Linked DNA regions of Roseiflexus sp. RS-1. Each later gene encodes a partner of the first gene's protein in a complex. Links are inferred from orthologs where the notes say so. Each region holds a gene or a part of one and is shown on either strand. Other genes may lie near its edges.

The links.
Region 2: the proteins of ROSERS_RS00715 (region 1) and uvrB are in contact, whole or in part, in a crystal structure (PDB 7EGT), measured with the Thermus thermophilus proteins. The link is inferred for Roseiflexus sp. RS-1 from one-to-one orthologs. Residues at the interface, in WP_096412145.1 of Thermus thermophilus: His654, Arg656, Phe657, Gln666, Asp668, Glu669, Lys680, Arg681, Leu682, Ser683, Lys685, Tyr686, Ala687; in WP_096411307.1 of Thermus thermophilus: Glu23, Leu25, Arg26, Asp27, Gly28, Glu29, Arg30, Phe31, Arg55, Glu326, Asp327, Phe328, Glu379, Ser382, Gln383, His398, Gly400, Arg401.

What each region holds. Positions count from the first base shown.
Region 1 is NC_009523.1:177,284-183,513, forward strand. Bases 909-3,936 are described here. They hold ROSERS_RS00715 (ATP-dependent helicase), read right to left. Parts: upstream 3,537-3,936; coding sequence 1,281-3,536; downstream 909-1,280. Other genes in these bases: ROSERS_RS00710 (PucR family transcriptional regulator), read left to right, coding at 909-1,266; ROSERS_RS00720 (macro domain-containing protein), read right to left, coding at 3,533-3,936. Outside these bases: more of ROSERS_RS00710, read left to right, coding at 1-908; more of ROSERS_RS00720, read right to left, coding at 3,937-4,165; ROSERS_RS00725 (cysteine hydrolase family protein), read right to left, coding at 4,214-4,930; ROSERS_RS00730 (NUDIX hydrolase), read right to left, coding at 4,999-5,757; ROSERS_RS26365 (hypothetical protein), read right to left, coding at 6,080-6,230. UniProt on the Escherichia coli protein: A helicase with DNA-dependent ATPase activity. Unwinds DNA duplexes with 3'-5' polarity. Translocates on single-stranded DNA with 3'-5' polarity. Initiates unwinding more efficiently from a nicked substrate than double-stranded DNA.
Region 2 is NC_009523.1:4,631,099-4,637,203, forward strand. What follows is about bases 2,141-5,043. They hold uvrB (excinuclease ABC subunit UvrB), read right to left. Parts: upstream 4,647-5,043; coding sequence 2,634-4,646; downstream 2,141-2,633. Other genes in these bases: ROSERS_RS19095 (NAD-dependent malic enzyme), read right to left, coding at 2,141-2,504. Also shown: ROSERS_RS19090 (IS110-like element ISRfsp2 family transposase), read left to right, coding at 1-665; more of ROSERS_RS19095, read right to left, coding at 780-2,140. UniProt on the Escherichia coli protein: The UvrABC repair system catalyzes the recognition and processing of DNA lesions. A damage recognition complex composed of 2 UvrA and 2 UvrB subunits scans DNA for abnormalities.

The DNA.
Region 1 (6,230 bases):
CTCATTCGACTTCCCGACTCCTGCGACATTCGGGAAGTCGAACGCGAGGTTCAGCGTCTGATCAGCGACTATGATGCGCAGATCGAACGCCGCGCCGCTCAGCTCGGCTCGGTGCTGACGCAGCGTTCGCTGGCAGGCGCTGGAGTCAACGGGTTGCTGGAAACGCTCGTCGAGCGCACCGGACGCAGCCTGGCGTACTACAGTTCAGCCGGAGAGGTGCGCGCGTTACGGGCGCGCGGACCGGCGCGCGTCGCCTTGCAGACGCTGCAACCGCGCACGACCGGCGCAGTCGCACATTTGGGGCAGCATATCTGGGTGCAGCAGATCGGGCAGATGGCATCCGGCGATGCGGCAGGGCGCAACTTTGGCTACCTGGCGCTCTGCGGCGACACGCTCGACGACTGGGATCGATTGGCGGCGCAGCAGGGCGCATCGGCGCTGGCGCTGGAACTGGCAAAAGAACAGGCGGTGCTGGCTGCTGAAGAGCGTCTGCGCGGCGATTTTGTGCAGGCAGTGCTCGTCGGCGCCGCAACCGACGACAAAACGCTGGTGCAACGCGGGCGTGAACTGGGCTACGACCTGCGGCAACCGCACGTCGCTCTGCTCTGCGGCATCGTCGATGGAGATGATCGCACAATTGCGCGGATTGCCGATGCGCTCAGTGCCGCGCTCAACGCTCTTGGGGTCGCCGCACCGATGATGCGTCGGATCGATGATGTGCTCTGCTACATTCCAGCGGTCAGTCGTGGGCGACGGTTCCACGAAGTGGCGGATCTGCTGCGCCAGCGTTTGGTGAACGATATTCCCAATGTGCTGGTCGCAATCGGGCGGGAGGCGCCGACGCTCACCGCCTGGTCGCGCTCACTGCGCGAAGCCGAACAGGCGCTCCTGATCGGGCGGGAACTGGTGGGCAATGGGCGCGTGCTCGACTTCAGCGATCTGGGGGTGTACCGCCTGCTCCTGCTGCTGCGCGAGTCGCCCGAACTGTGGGAGTTTTACCGCAGTACGCTTGCCACGCTCGTCGAGTATGACCGTGACCAGCACGGTGAGTTGCTGAAAACCCTCGAAGCGTTCTTCGAGCACAACGGCAACCTGGCGCGCACCGCCGATGCGCTGCACATTCACCGCAACACCCTCCTCTACCGCCTGACACGGATCAAAGAGATCAGCGGGCGCGACCCGGATGTCGCCGAAGATCGCCTGGCGCTGTGGCTGGCGCTCAAGGCGCACCGCGTCCTCAAGACGATTACGGAACCGGTGGGATAGCCGCAGCGATAGAGTCAATCGTCGGCGCGCTGGAGGTTGGCGAAACTCGCCAGCAGACGTTTGACTCCCTTGCCCACAAAAGCGACAGTCACTTCTTCGTCGCCTTCGACCAGTTTTGAACTGACGACGATCCCCTCGCCGAACTGCGCGTGGCGCACTTTCTGCCCGGCAAAGAAGGCGACGTCGCGCGGTCCGTCGGGCGCGGAACGGCGCGACGGCTGTGTGCGTTCCTGGCGCTGCTCGCGCGCAATTGCCGCGCGATTGGTGAACAGCGACGACTGCTGTGCAGCGTACCCGCGCTTCGGTGTGCGTTGCAGCAGGTCGGGCGGGATGTCGTGGAGAAAGCGCGACGGTGTGGCGATGTCGGCGCGCCCATAGGTGGTGCGGCGAAAGGCGTGGAGCAGATAGAGACGCTCTTTTGCGCGGGTCGCGCCAACGTAGAACAACCGGCGCTCCTCATCGAGCGCGTCGCGGTCATCGGTCGAGCGGGCGTGCGGAAGCAATCCTTCTTCGAGACCGACCAGGAAGACGACGGGAAACTCCAACCCTTTCGCCTGATGCAGCGTAATGCATGTGATAGCGTCGCGCTCTTCCTGAAGAGTATCGATGTCGGAGACCAGCGCAACTTCTTCGAGAAACGTCGGCAACTGACTCTCAATCGGCAGCGTGGCATAGTTCTCGGCAACGTTGCGCAATTCCAGCACGTTATTCCACCGATCCTCCCCTTCCTCTTCGCCATACTCACGCTGCAACGCCTCACGGAACCCTACCTGCGCAAACAGCCATTCCATCAATGCGCCAAGCGTCAGGCGCTGACGCTGAGCTATCATCTCATCGATCAGCGAAAGAAAGCCGAGCAGGACATTGCGCGCACGCCCCCCCGCCCCTCCGCCTGCAGAGGACGCCGGATCGGTTTCAGCAGCGAGCATCTGGAGCGCCACATACAACGGCACAGCAGCCGCGCCTGCGCGCCGCTCCAGGTCCTCCTGCGTGCGCTGCCCGATGCCGCGGGCGGGCCAGTTCAACACCCGACTCAGGCTGATGTCATCGAACGGATTGAGCGCCAGACGCAGATAGGCAAGCGCGTCTTTGATCTCCTTCCGCTCATAGAAGCGCGTACCGCCGACGATCACATAGCGCAACTGACGCGCAAGCAACGCTTCTTCAACGGCGCGCGATTGCGCGTTTGTGCGATACATGATGGCAATGTCGCCTGGCTGATACGCACCGCTGGCAAGCAAACGGGCGATTTCCGCAGCAACCAGTTGCGCCTCTTCGTCCTGGTCGTACCCTTCGATGAGCTGGACTTTCGCGCCCGCGCCGTTGTGCGTCCAGAGGCGTTTTTCGCGCCGCCGCTGTGCGCTGCGGTTGATGACCGCCTGGGCGACATCGAGGATTGCCTGGGTGCTGCGGTAATTCTGCTCCAGCAGAATGACCTGCGCATCGGGGTAATCTTGCTCGAACGAGAGAATATTCCGGATGTCGGCGCCGCGAAACGCATAGACCGACTGATCCTCATCGCCAACGACGAAGATATTGCGATGCCGCGCTGCCAGTTGCTTCAGCAGAACATACTGCGCCCGGTTCGTATCCTGGTACTCATCCGCCAGGAGGAAGCGGTAGCGTTCCTGATAGCGTTCGAGCACGGTCGGGTGATGATCGAAGAGACGCACCGTTTCCACCAGCAGATCGTCGAAATCGAGCGCATTCGAGTCACGCAACAGTTCCTGATACCGTGCAAAACAACGCGCCGTCACCTCCTCGAAGTACGAACGCGCATGGCGACTATAGTCGGATGGAGTGATCAATTCATTCTTGGCGCGCGAAATGGCGGCGTGGATAGCGCGCGGCGGATGTTTCTTCTCATCGAGGTTCAAATCGCGCAGGACACGCTTCATCACCCGTAGTTGATCATCAGTATCGTAGATCGCAAAATCGCGCTCCCGCCCCAGGTGAACAATGTCGCGGCGCAGAAAGCGCGCGCAGATACTGTGAAAGGTGCCGACCGTCAACGCCGCCGACTGTCCTGCGCCGATCAAAGCAACAAGGCGGTCGCGCATCTCACGCGCCGCCTTGTTGGTGAACGTCACTGCCAGAATCGTATGCGGATCGACACCCTGGACGCCGATCAGATACGCGACGCGATGGGTCAGCACGCGCGTCTTCCCGCTCCCCGGACCGGCGAGCACCAGCACCGGACCGGGATCAACCGTCACCGCCTGCTGCTGCGCCGGGTTCAACGCGCTCAGAATTGCAGCAGAATCAGTCATGAGTCGCCTGTACGCGCCGCACCGATCTCGCGCATTTTCCGATCGTACTCCACCTGTTTATCAAGCGATCTGGTCCACTCCAGGTCGCTCAGGACAATACTGCGGTAGGCGGTGTACATCTGGAACGCGGATCGTTCTGGCGGCATCTTGCCGACGCCGGTCGCCAGTCCCGGCACTGCAATCGAACGAATGCGCTCATGCCCGAACTGTGCACTCTGGTTATGCGCTTCAACTGCGAGCAGAATGCCGCGCATCGCCAGGTAGGCGTTGATCGTTGCGCTGACGTCGCCGGGAACGCGCATCGTCGGCGCCACCACCACATAGCGGAAGCGATCGCTGCCGGTCGCCATCACAAGCGCCTGACCGACGAGCAACTCTCCCGCATACTGCCGGTCGATCACGGCGCGTAACCGTTCTTGCAGACGCCAGTCGAAGATTTCACGACTGATCGTCAGATCGATGCCGCCATCGGTATACCCAAAGGAGTTCGCCGGCACTGCCAGCGCCTCGACCGGCAGTGTCAGGATATTCCCCTTCACGATCCGCACCCCGAGATCGAGCGGGAAATAACGCTGCCAGGCGCGCACCATCTCCTCTGAGCGGTCGCAGAGCGTCAGAGCCACCGCCATACCTGTCTTCCTTTCCGACGTCGTAGATGCAAACGTGGCGTTTCGCCATTATACCAGCGCCCGCACCACTTCGATCCCGTTCATTGCCATATGGTGCAGGAACAGCACGTGGTGCAGATCGCCATCGTGCGCCTTGATACGCAGTTCGCGCGCCGTCGATACCGGTGTGTCGAACGTATCCACCGCATTGGCAGGCACAATCACACGTCGCTGAATGCCGTGCGCATTCGCCTCCAGGCGCAGATGCATCGCGCCCTGATAGGTGCAGAGATCGGTGCAATCGCCAACGACGATGAACCGATCGATCTGCGGGCGGGCGCCGATCCAGTCGCCCAAACCGGTGCCGATTATCGAACTGATCGAGTTCTTGGGAAAGACAGCAATATCGCCAAAGAACGGCAGCGCCTTCAACTCTTCGACCGTATCGCTCTCGGCGCTGCCAGCGATGCAGTGCGGCGGGTATGCTTCGAACTCCGGCGTCTGCGGATCGTGGGCATCCTGCGTCAACGCAAAGTTGCGCACCCCCAGCGCATAGGCATGCCTGAGCAGATCGGCGACCGGGCGCGCAATTCGACCCACGCGCTCGCTCGCCAGCGGACCGCTCTTGCAGAAGCCGTTGATGACATCGATCGACAGCACGGCGACACGTTCGGGTTCACCGGCGACAACGTCCGCCAGCGGTACATCCTGCAACGCGCCGAACCACTCATCGAGATACGTCAGGAATGCACGTGCGTGGTCAGCCAGGTTCATCCGGGCAGGCATAGGTTCCTCCTCAGGGCGATGCACTTTTGCCGGGCTGCGGAGCGCACCCGGCGCAAACCGGTTCCATCTCACGACGACGGATGATGATCCTGCGGATCATCTGCGTCGATACGCGCCTCGCGCCAGCGGAAGACGAACTGCCCATCGCCGCGGTCACGGCGGAAGCGGTAGAGCCGCGTCGGGCGACCGCGCCCCTCACGTAGCAGACCGGTCTCCTCCAGCACGCCGGCGTCCTTAATTTTACGATAGAAATTGCCTTTGTCCAGTTTTTCGCCGAAAATTTGTTCGTAGATATGTTTCAATTCCAGGATCGAAAAGACTTCCGGCAGCAGTTCGAACGCCAGGGTGGTATACTCCAGTTTTGAGCGCAACCGCGCCAGCGCTGTCGCCAGGATGCGGTCGTGGTCGAAGGCGAGCGGCGACGGAATCTCGCGCACCGGGAACCAGCGCACATCGAGGCTTTCGTCCGACACCCGCAGACGCTGCCGGTCGGCGCGAACCAGGGCAAAATAGGCAACGCTGATCACCCGCGTGCGCGGATCGCGATCCGGATCGCCAAAGGTATACAACTGCTCGATATAGATGTCGCGCACGCCGGTTTCTTCTTCGAGTTCGCGGCGCGCAGCATCCTCAAGCGACTCGTGCAGTTGCACGAAACCGCCGGGAATCGCCCAGAACCCTTCGTAGGGCCAGCGTTTGCGTCGCACCAGCAGAACGTGGAGTTCGCGATCGATCAGCGTGAAGATCACCACATCGACGGTGACGGAGGGGCGTTCGTAGCGCGCGGGGTCGTAGGTTTCGGCGGTTTCGTCAGTTGTGTCTGCCATCGCCGCACCTCAATTAGTGTCATTGCAACAATAACTATAGCGGCAGACGCAGGTTTTGTCAAGGCAGGCGAATCGATCTTGACAGAAAACGCCGAAACTGTTACAGTATCAATGCATGCGGGAGTGGCGCAACGGTAGCGCATCTGCTTCCCAAGCAGAGGGCTGCGGGTTCGAATCCCGTCTCCCGCTCCATGAGGGCGGTACACCGGCAAACCCCGTCGCTCCTCCGGCGGGGTTTCTTCATTTCTAAAACATCTCCTGCGCAGTATCTCGTGGTTGAACGCAATCGGGCAGCGTATCGCGCCGACCGGTTGTGCTGCGTTTATCTCATACTGTTCAACAGCCAGACCAGTGCGCCGATCAGGACGATTGCGCCCGTGGCGCTCACGAGTGCGCCAATCAGGTTGATGAGCGCCTGGATGAGCACGCCGATCATCCAGCGCGCTGCTCCGATCAGGATGACGGCGAAGATG
Region 2 (6,105 bases), 4.5 Mb from region 1 along the record:
ACCGCCTGGATGCCCGGTTGCTCGCCCGCTTTGCCGAACGGGTGCGCCCGCCGCACCACCAAGCGACGGACGAGCAGCGCGCATCCTTGCGCGACCTGCTGGTCCGGCGGGAGCAGGTGATTCAGATGCGGACGGCTGAGATCAATCGGTTGACGGCTGCCGCGCCGAACCTCCGCCCGGGCATCCAGCAGCATATTGATTGGCTGGATCAGGAGATCCGTGCGCTTGAGCAGGAACGCGACAACGAGGCGGAGCGCACCGACGAGGTGCGCCGGAAACGGGAGCTGCGCGAAAGCGTGCCCGGCATCGGCGCGATCACCGCACTGAACCTGCTGCTCCGCCTGCCCGAACTGGGGACCATCAATCGCACGGAAGCGGCGGCCTTTGTGGGCGTTGCGCCGTATGCCAATCAGAGCGGCGCACAGCACAAACCCCGGCATAGCTCCGGCGGCAGGAGGGATGTGCGCAGCGTGTTGTACATGGCGACCCTGGCGGCCACGCGGCGCCGTCTGGTCAGGCGCGCCTTCGATCAGCGCCTGTGTCAAGCTGGCAAGCCGCGCAAGGTCGCCATCGTCGCTGCGATGCGCAAGCTGCTGACTATTCTCGGCGCAATATTGCGTCAGCAAAAGCCCTGGGATCCGGCTGTGCATACGAGCGCCCCTTGACAAGCAACACAGTTACTCTGCGGTGAAAAATAAACACACCGCAGCGACGCGGCGGACGCGGAGCGAAACGTCTCCGCGTCCTCTACGTCGCTGCGGTTCATGCGTGCCGTGAAGTCAATGATGCACGGTGTGCTCTTCCATTCGCCGCACCTGCGGATACGCCGGCGTCCACATTGTTGCGTTGATGCGCGCGGTCTGCTCTTCGGCGCTGAGCGGCGCCGCCAGCCCGGAGCGCACGGCCTCGGCAGCGACTGCCTGCGCCACGGCGCGTGAAACGTCGCGCACCTGGGTGAGCGATGGGTAGAGTGACGCCGTCGGGTCCTGGCGCGCCGGTGAGAAGGCGCTGAGTGCGCGCGCGGCGGCGATGAACATTGCGTCGGTGACGCGCTTCGCGCCAACGGCGATGACACCCAGCCCGACGCCGGGGAAGATAAAGACGTTGTTGCATTGCCCGATCGTGAAGGTGCGACCGCCGTAGGTCACTGGCTCGAAGGGGCTGCCGGTCGCAACCAGTGCGCGTCCCTCCGTCCACGCGATCAGGTCAGCCGGAACAGCCTCGCTCTTTGAGGTGGGGTTGGAGAGCGGGAAGATGACCGGACGCTCGACATGCCGCGCCATCTCACGGATGGTGCGCTCGTCGAATGCGCCGGGTTGCGCCGATGTGCCGATCAGACACGTCGGACGTACATTTGAAACAACATCATACAGGGTGAATGCTTCGCTCCCTTCGCGCGTCCACCCCTCCAGCATCTCGTAGGGTTGGGCGTAGAGCATTTTCACCGCTTCGAGACCGGTACGCCGGGTGTGAACCAGATCGCGGCTGTCGATCAGCCAGATCGTCCGCCGCGCCTGTTCGAGCGGGATGCCCGCTTCGACCATGACGGCCACGATCTGTTCAGCAATGCCGGTCGCTGCCGAACCTGCGCCCAGCATGACAATGCGCTGATCCGCCAGCGGCACGCCGGAGATCTCAACTGCAGCAAGCCACCCTGCCAGTGTCACCGCACCGGTGCCCTGAATGTCGTCGTTGAAACTGAGAATCCGGTCGCGGTAGCGGTCGAGCAGGTTGCGCGCGTTATCCTTGGCGAAATCTTCCCATTGCAGCAATGCGTGCGGGAAAACCTTCTCCACTGCTGTGACGAACTGCTCGATAAAGTCGTCGTACTCTCTGCCGCGCACCCGCTCATGACGCCACCCCAGGTAGAGCGGGTCGTTGAGCAGCGCGGGGTTGTTGGTGCCGACATCGAGCACGATCGGGAGTGTGGTTGCCGGATGGATTCCGGCGCAGAGTGAGTAGAGCGTCAACTTGCCGATTGGAATGCCGATGCCGCCCATTCCCTGGTCGCCGAGGCCCAGGATGCGCTCACCGTCGGTGACCACAATCACGCGCACCTGATCGGCGAAGGGCCAGGCGCGCAGCATCGTTTCGATCTGATCGCGGTGCGGATAGCTGATGAACAGACCGCGCGGGCGGTGGAACAGGTGACTGTAGCGCTGGCAGGCGACGCCGACTTCTGGCGTGTAGATGATCGGCATCATTTCGGTGATATGCTCAAGCAGCAGGCGGTAGAAGAGCGTCTCATTCCGGTCTTGCAGATCGGTCAGGTAGAGGTACCGATCCAGGTCGTTGGTGCGCTGCTGGTAGTTGCGGTAGACACGCGCCAGTTGCTCGTCGATAGTCGAGATGTGGTACGGCAGCAGCCCCAGCAGACCAAGCCCGATGCGCTCTTCTTCGCTCCAGGCGCTGCCCTTGTTCAGCACCGGCGTGTTGAGTACATCGTGTCCGGTACGGTCGGTCTCGACGGTTCTTCCTTCATCAGCGAACCGGATGCGGATCATGGCGGCCTCCGAGTTTCAAAAAGAACGACGGCGCGCGTTGCGCCGTCGCTTCGCGATCTGCCTGGCGAAGGTATCATACGCCGCTCATCGGTCTGCGCGAGTGAAGGGATGCAAACGAAGAGAGAATATTTATGATCGCAGCGGTTGCGATTCCTCTTCGAGCGCCAGGGTGCGCCGCAGTTCGACGATCTGATCCCGCAGTGCGGCCGCCTTCTCGAATGCCAGGTCTTTCGCCGCCTGCTTCATCTGCTTCTCCAGTTCCTTGATCAGTTTGACGATCTCATCCTTCGGGATCGGTAGTTCTGCTGGCGCTTCGGCGACCTGATAGACGCCGCGCTCCTCGGCAACCTTGCGCACCCGGTCGGTCAGGTCGCGCACGGCTTTGGAGATGCCGACGGGGGTGATGTTGTGTTCGCGGTTGTACGCTTCCTGAATGGCGCGTCGCCGGTTGGTTTCATCAATCGCGGTGCGCATCGATTGCGTGATCGTGTCGGCGTACATGATCACGGTTCCCTCGATATGCCGCGCTGCGCGCCCGATGATCTGGATCAGCGAAGAGCCGCTGCGCAGATACCCTTCTTTGTCGGCGTCGAGAATGGCGACCAGCGATACTTCCGGGAGATCAAGCCCTTCACGCAGCAGGTTGATGCCGACCACCACATCGTACACGCCGAGTCGGAGATCGCGCAGGATCTCGACCCGCTCCAGCGTCTCGATATCGGAGTGCAGGTAGCTGGTGCGGATGCCCATCTCCTTGAGATAATCCGCCAGGTCTTCCGCCATCCGCTTGGTCAGCGTCGTGACCAGCGCGCGCTGTCCTTTCTGCACCCGTCGCTTGATCTCCCCTACCAGGTCGTCGATCTGCCCTCTGGTCGGACGCACTTCGACAATCGGGTCGAGCAATCCCGTCGGGCGGATGATCTGTTCGACGATCTGCGCCGAGTGTTCGTACTCGTAGGGTCCCGGTGTCGCCGAAACGTAGATCGCCTGGTGAATATGCCGCTCGAACTCATCGAACCGCAGCGGACGGTTGTCGAGCGCCGATGGCAGGCGGAACCCGTATTCGACAAGTGTTTCTTTGCGTGACCGGTCGCCAGCGTACATGCCGCGGATCTGCGGCAACGTGATGTGTGACTCGTCAACGAACAGGATGAAGTCGTCGGGGAAGTAGTCGAGCAACGTCCAGGGTGTTTGCCCGGCTGCGCGGCGGTCGAGGTGGCGCGAGTAGTTCTCGATGCCGGAGCAGTACCCGACCTCGGAGAGCATTTCGAGATCGTAGTTGGTGCGCTGTTTGAGACGCGCCGCTTCAAGAAACTTGCCCTGCTGTTCAAGTTCGGCGACACGCGCTTCCAGTTCCGCCTGAATGTCGGCGATGGCAAGTTTGAGCGTTTCGGCGGTTGTGATGAAGTGTTTCGCCGGGTAGATGTCTACCGCCGTCCGATTGAGCAGCACTTCGCCGGTCAGCGGATCGAACTCGGTAATGCGCTCGACTTCATCGCCCCAGAACTCAACCCGCAGCGCAATCTCCTGGTTGGCGGGAAAGATGTCGAGCGTATCGCCGCGCACACGGAACGTACCCCGGTGAAAATCCACATCGTTGCGCTCGAATTGCAGGTCGAGCAACTGGCGCAGCAGTTTGTCGCGGTTGCGCACCTCGCCGACGCGGATTGGAATGACGACCTGCCCATACTCGTGGGGCGAACCGAGACCGTAGATCGCCGACACCGACGCGACGATCAGAACATCGCGCCGGGTGAAGAGCGCCTGGGTGGCAGCGTGGCGTAGCCGGTCGATCTCTTCGTTGATCTCGGCTTCCTTTTCGATGTACAGGTCTTTGCTGGGCACATACGCTTCAGGCGTGTAGATGTCGTAGTAGGAAATAAACATCTCAACCGCTGCATCGGGCAGCAGTTCGCGAAACTCGGCGTACAACTGGCTGACCAGCGTCTTGTTGTGCGCCATGACCAGCGCCGGTCGTTCAAGCTGGCTGAAGACATGCGCCATAGTCAGCGTTTTACCGGTGCCGGTTGCGCCGAGCAGCGTCTGATGCTTGTATCCGGCGCGGATCCCCGCAACCAGTTGAGCAATCGCTTTGGGTTGATCGCCCGCTGGCTGGAAGGGCGCTTCAATACGAAAAGACATGCCTCTGGGTCTCCTCTGGTTGATCCTGGTGACAATGCGCGTCTGGCGTGACGTCAACGTCGCAGCGTCGGAAGCTATGAGACCGATATGCTTCCCCTCTTCCGCAGCAACAGCGCGCCAGCGCCCGGCAGGATGAACCGTGTGTCTCATCATCAGGGTATCTTTTTCATTATACTCTTTTTGCTGCATTCCCGCGCCTGTTGCCCCTCATCCCCCTGCCCCCTTCTCTCACTAGCAGTTCTCAGATACGTTGACCCCTGTCCTGGTCTGCCATGTTGTGCGAGGCGCCCGTTGCCGGCAGAGCGTAGACCGAAATTCATTTCGGTCGCCGTGTGGGGCGCGCTATTCCCAGGAGTGTTCAACCTGTCTATCAGGTTCAACCTTTGTGAGAACTGCTACACAAGGGGAGAAGGGGGCGTTTGGGCGTCTTGATGCCTGAAACGGAAGATGGCGCGCAGGGGCTTCCCCAAAAAACCTGCCCCTGTAAGGTGGCAATACCTGGGAGCGCGCCTCCGGCGCGCCTGCGGGCGGGGAGGCCCGCACACCCGCGAGGTGGCAGTGCCTTCTCAAGGGTAGAGTTCTCAGGAGCAATGCGCGGTGTGCTGCATTCCCGCGCCTGTTGCCCCTCATCCCCCCTACCCCCTTCTCCCACAAGGGGAGAAGGGGGCGTTTGGGCGTCTTGATGCCTGAAACGGAAGATGGCGCGCAGGGGCTTCCCCAAAAAACCTGCCCCTGTAAGGTGGCAATGCCTGGGAGCGCGCGCCTCCGGCGCGTCTGCGGGCGGGGACGCCCGCGCACCCGCGAGGTGGTCGTGCCTTCTCAAGGGTAGAGTTCTCAGGAGCAATGCGCGGTGTGCTGCATTCCCGCGCCTGTTGCCCCTCATCCCCCCTGCCCCCTTCTCTCACTAGCAGTTCTCAGATACGTTGACCCCTGTCCTGGTCTGCCATGTTGTGCGAGGCGCCCGTTGCCGGCAGAGCGTAGACCGAAATTCATTTCGGTCGCCGTGTGGGGCGCGCTATTCCCAGGAGTGTTCAACCTGTCTATCAGGTTCAACCTTTGTGAGAACTGCTACACGAGGGGAGAAGGGGGCGTTTGGGCGTCTTGATGCCTGAAACGGAAGATGGCGCGCAGGGGCTTCCCCAAAAAACCTGCCCCTGTAAGGTGGCAGTGCCTGGGAGCGCGCGCCTCCGGCGCGCCTGCGGGCGGGGACGCCCGCACACCCGCGAGGTGGTCGTGCCTTCTCAAGGGTAGAGTTCTCAGGAGCAATGCGCGGTGTGCTGCATTCCCGCCCTGTTGCCCCTCATCCCCCCTGCCCCCTTCTCCCACAAGGGGAGAAGGGGCGTTTGGGCGTCTTGATGCCTGAAACGGAAGATGGCGCGCAGGGGCTTCCCCAAAAAACCTGCCCCTGTAAGGTGGCAGTGCCTGGGAGCGCGCGCCTCCGGCGCGCCTGCGGGCGGGG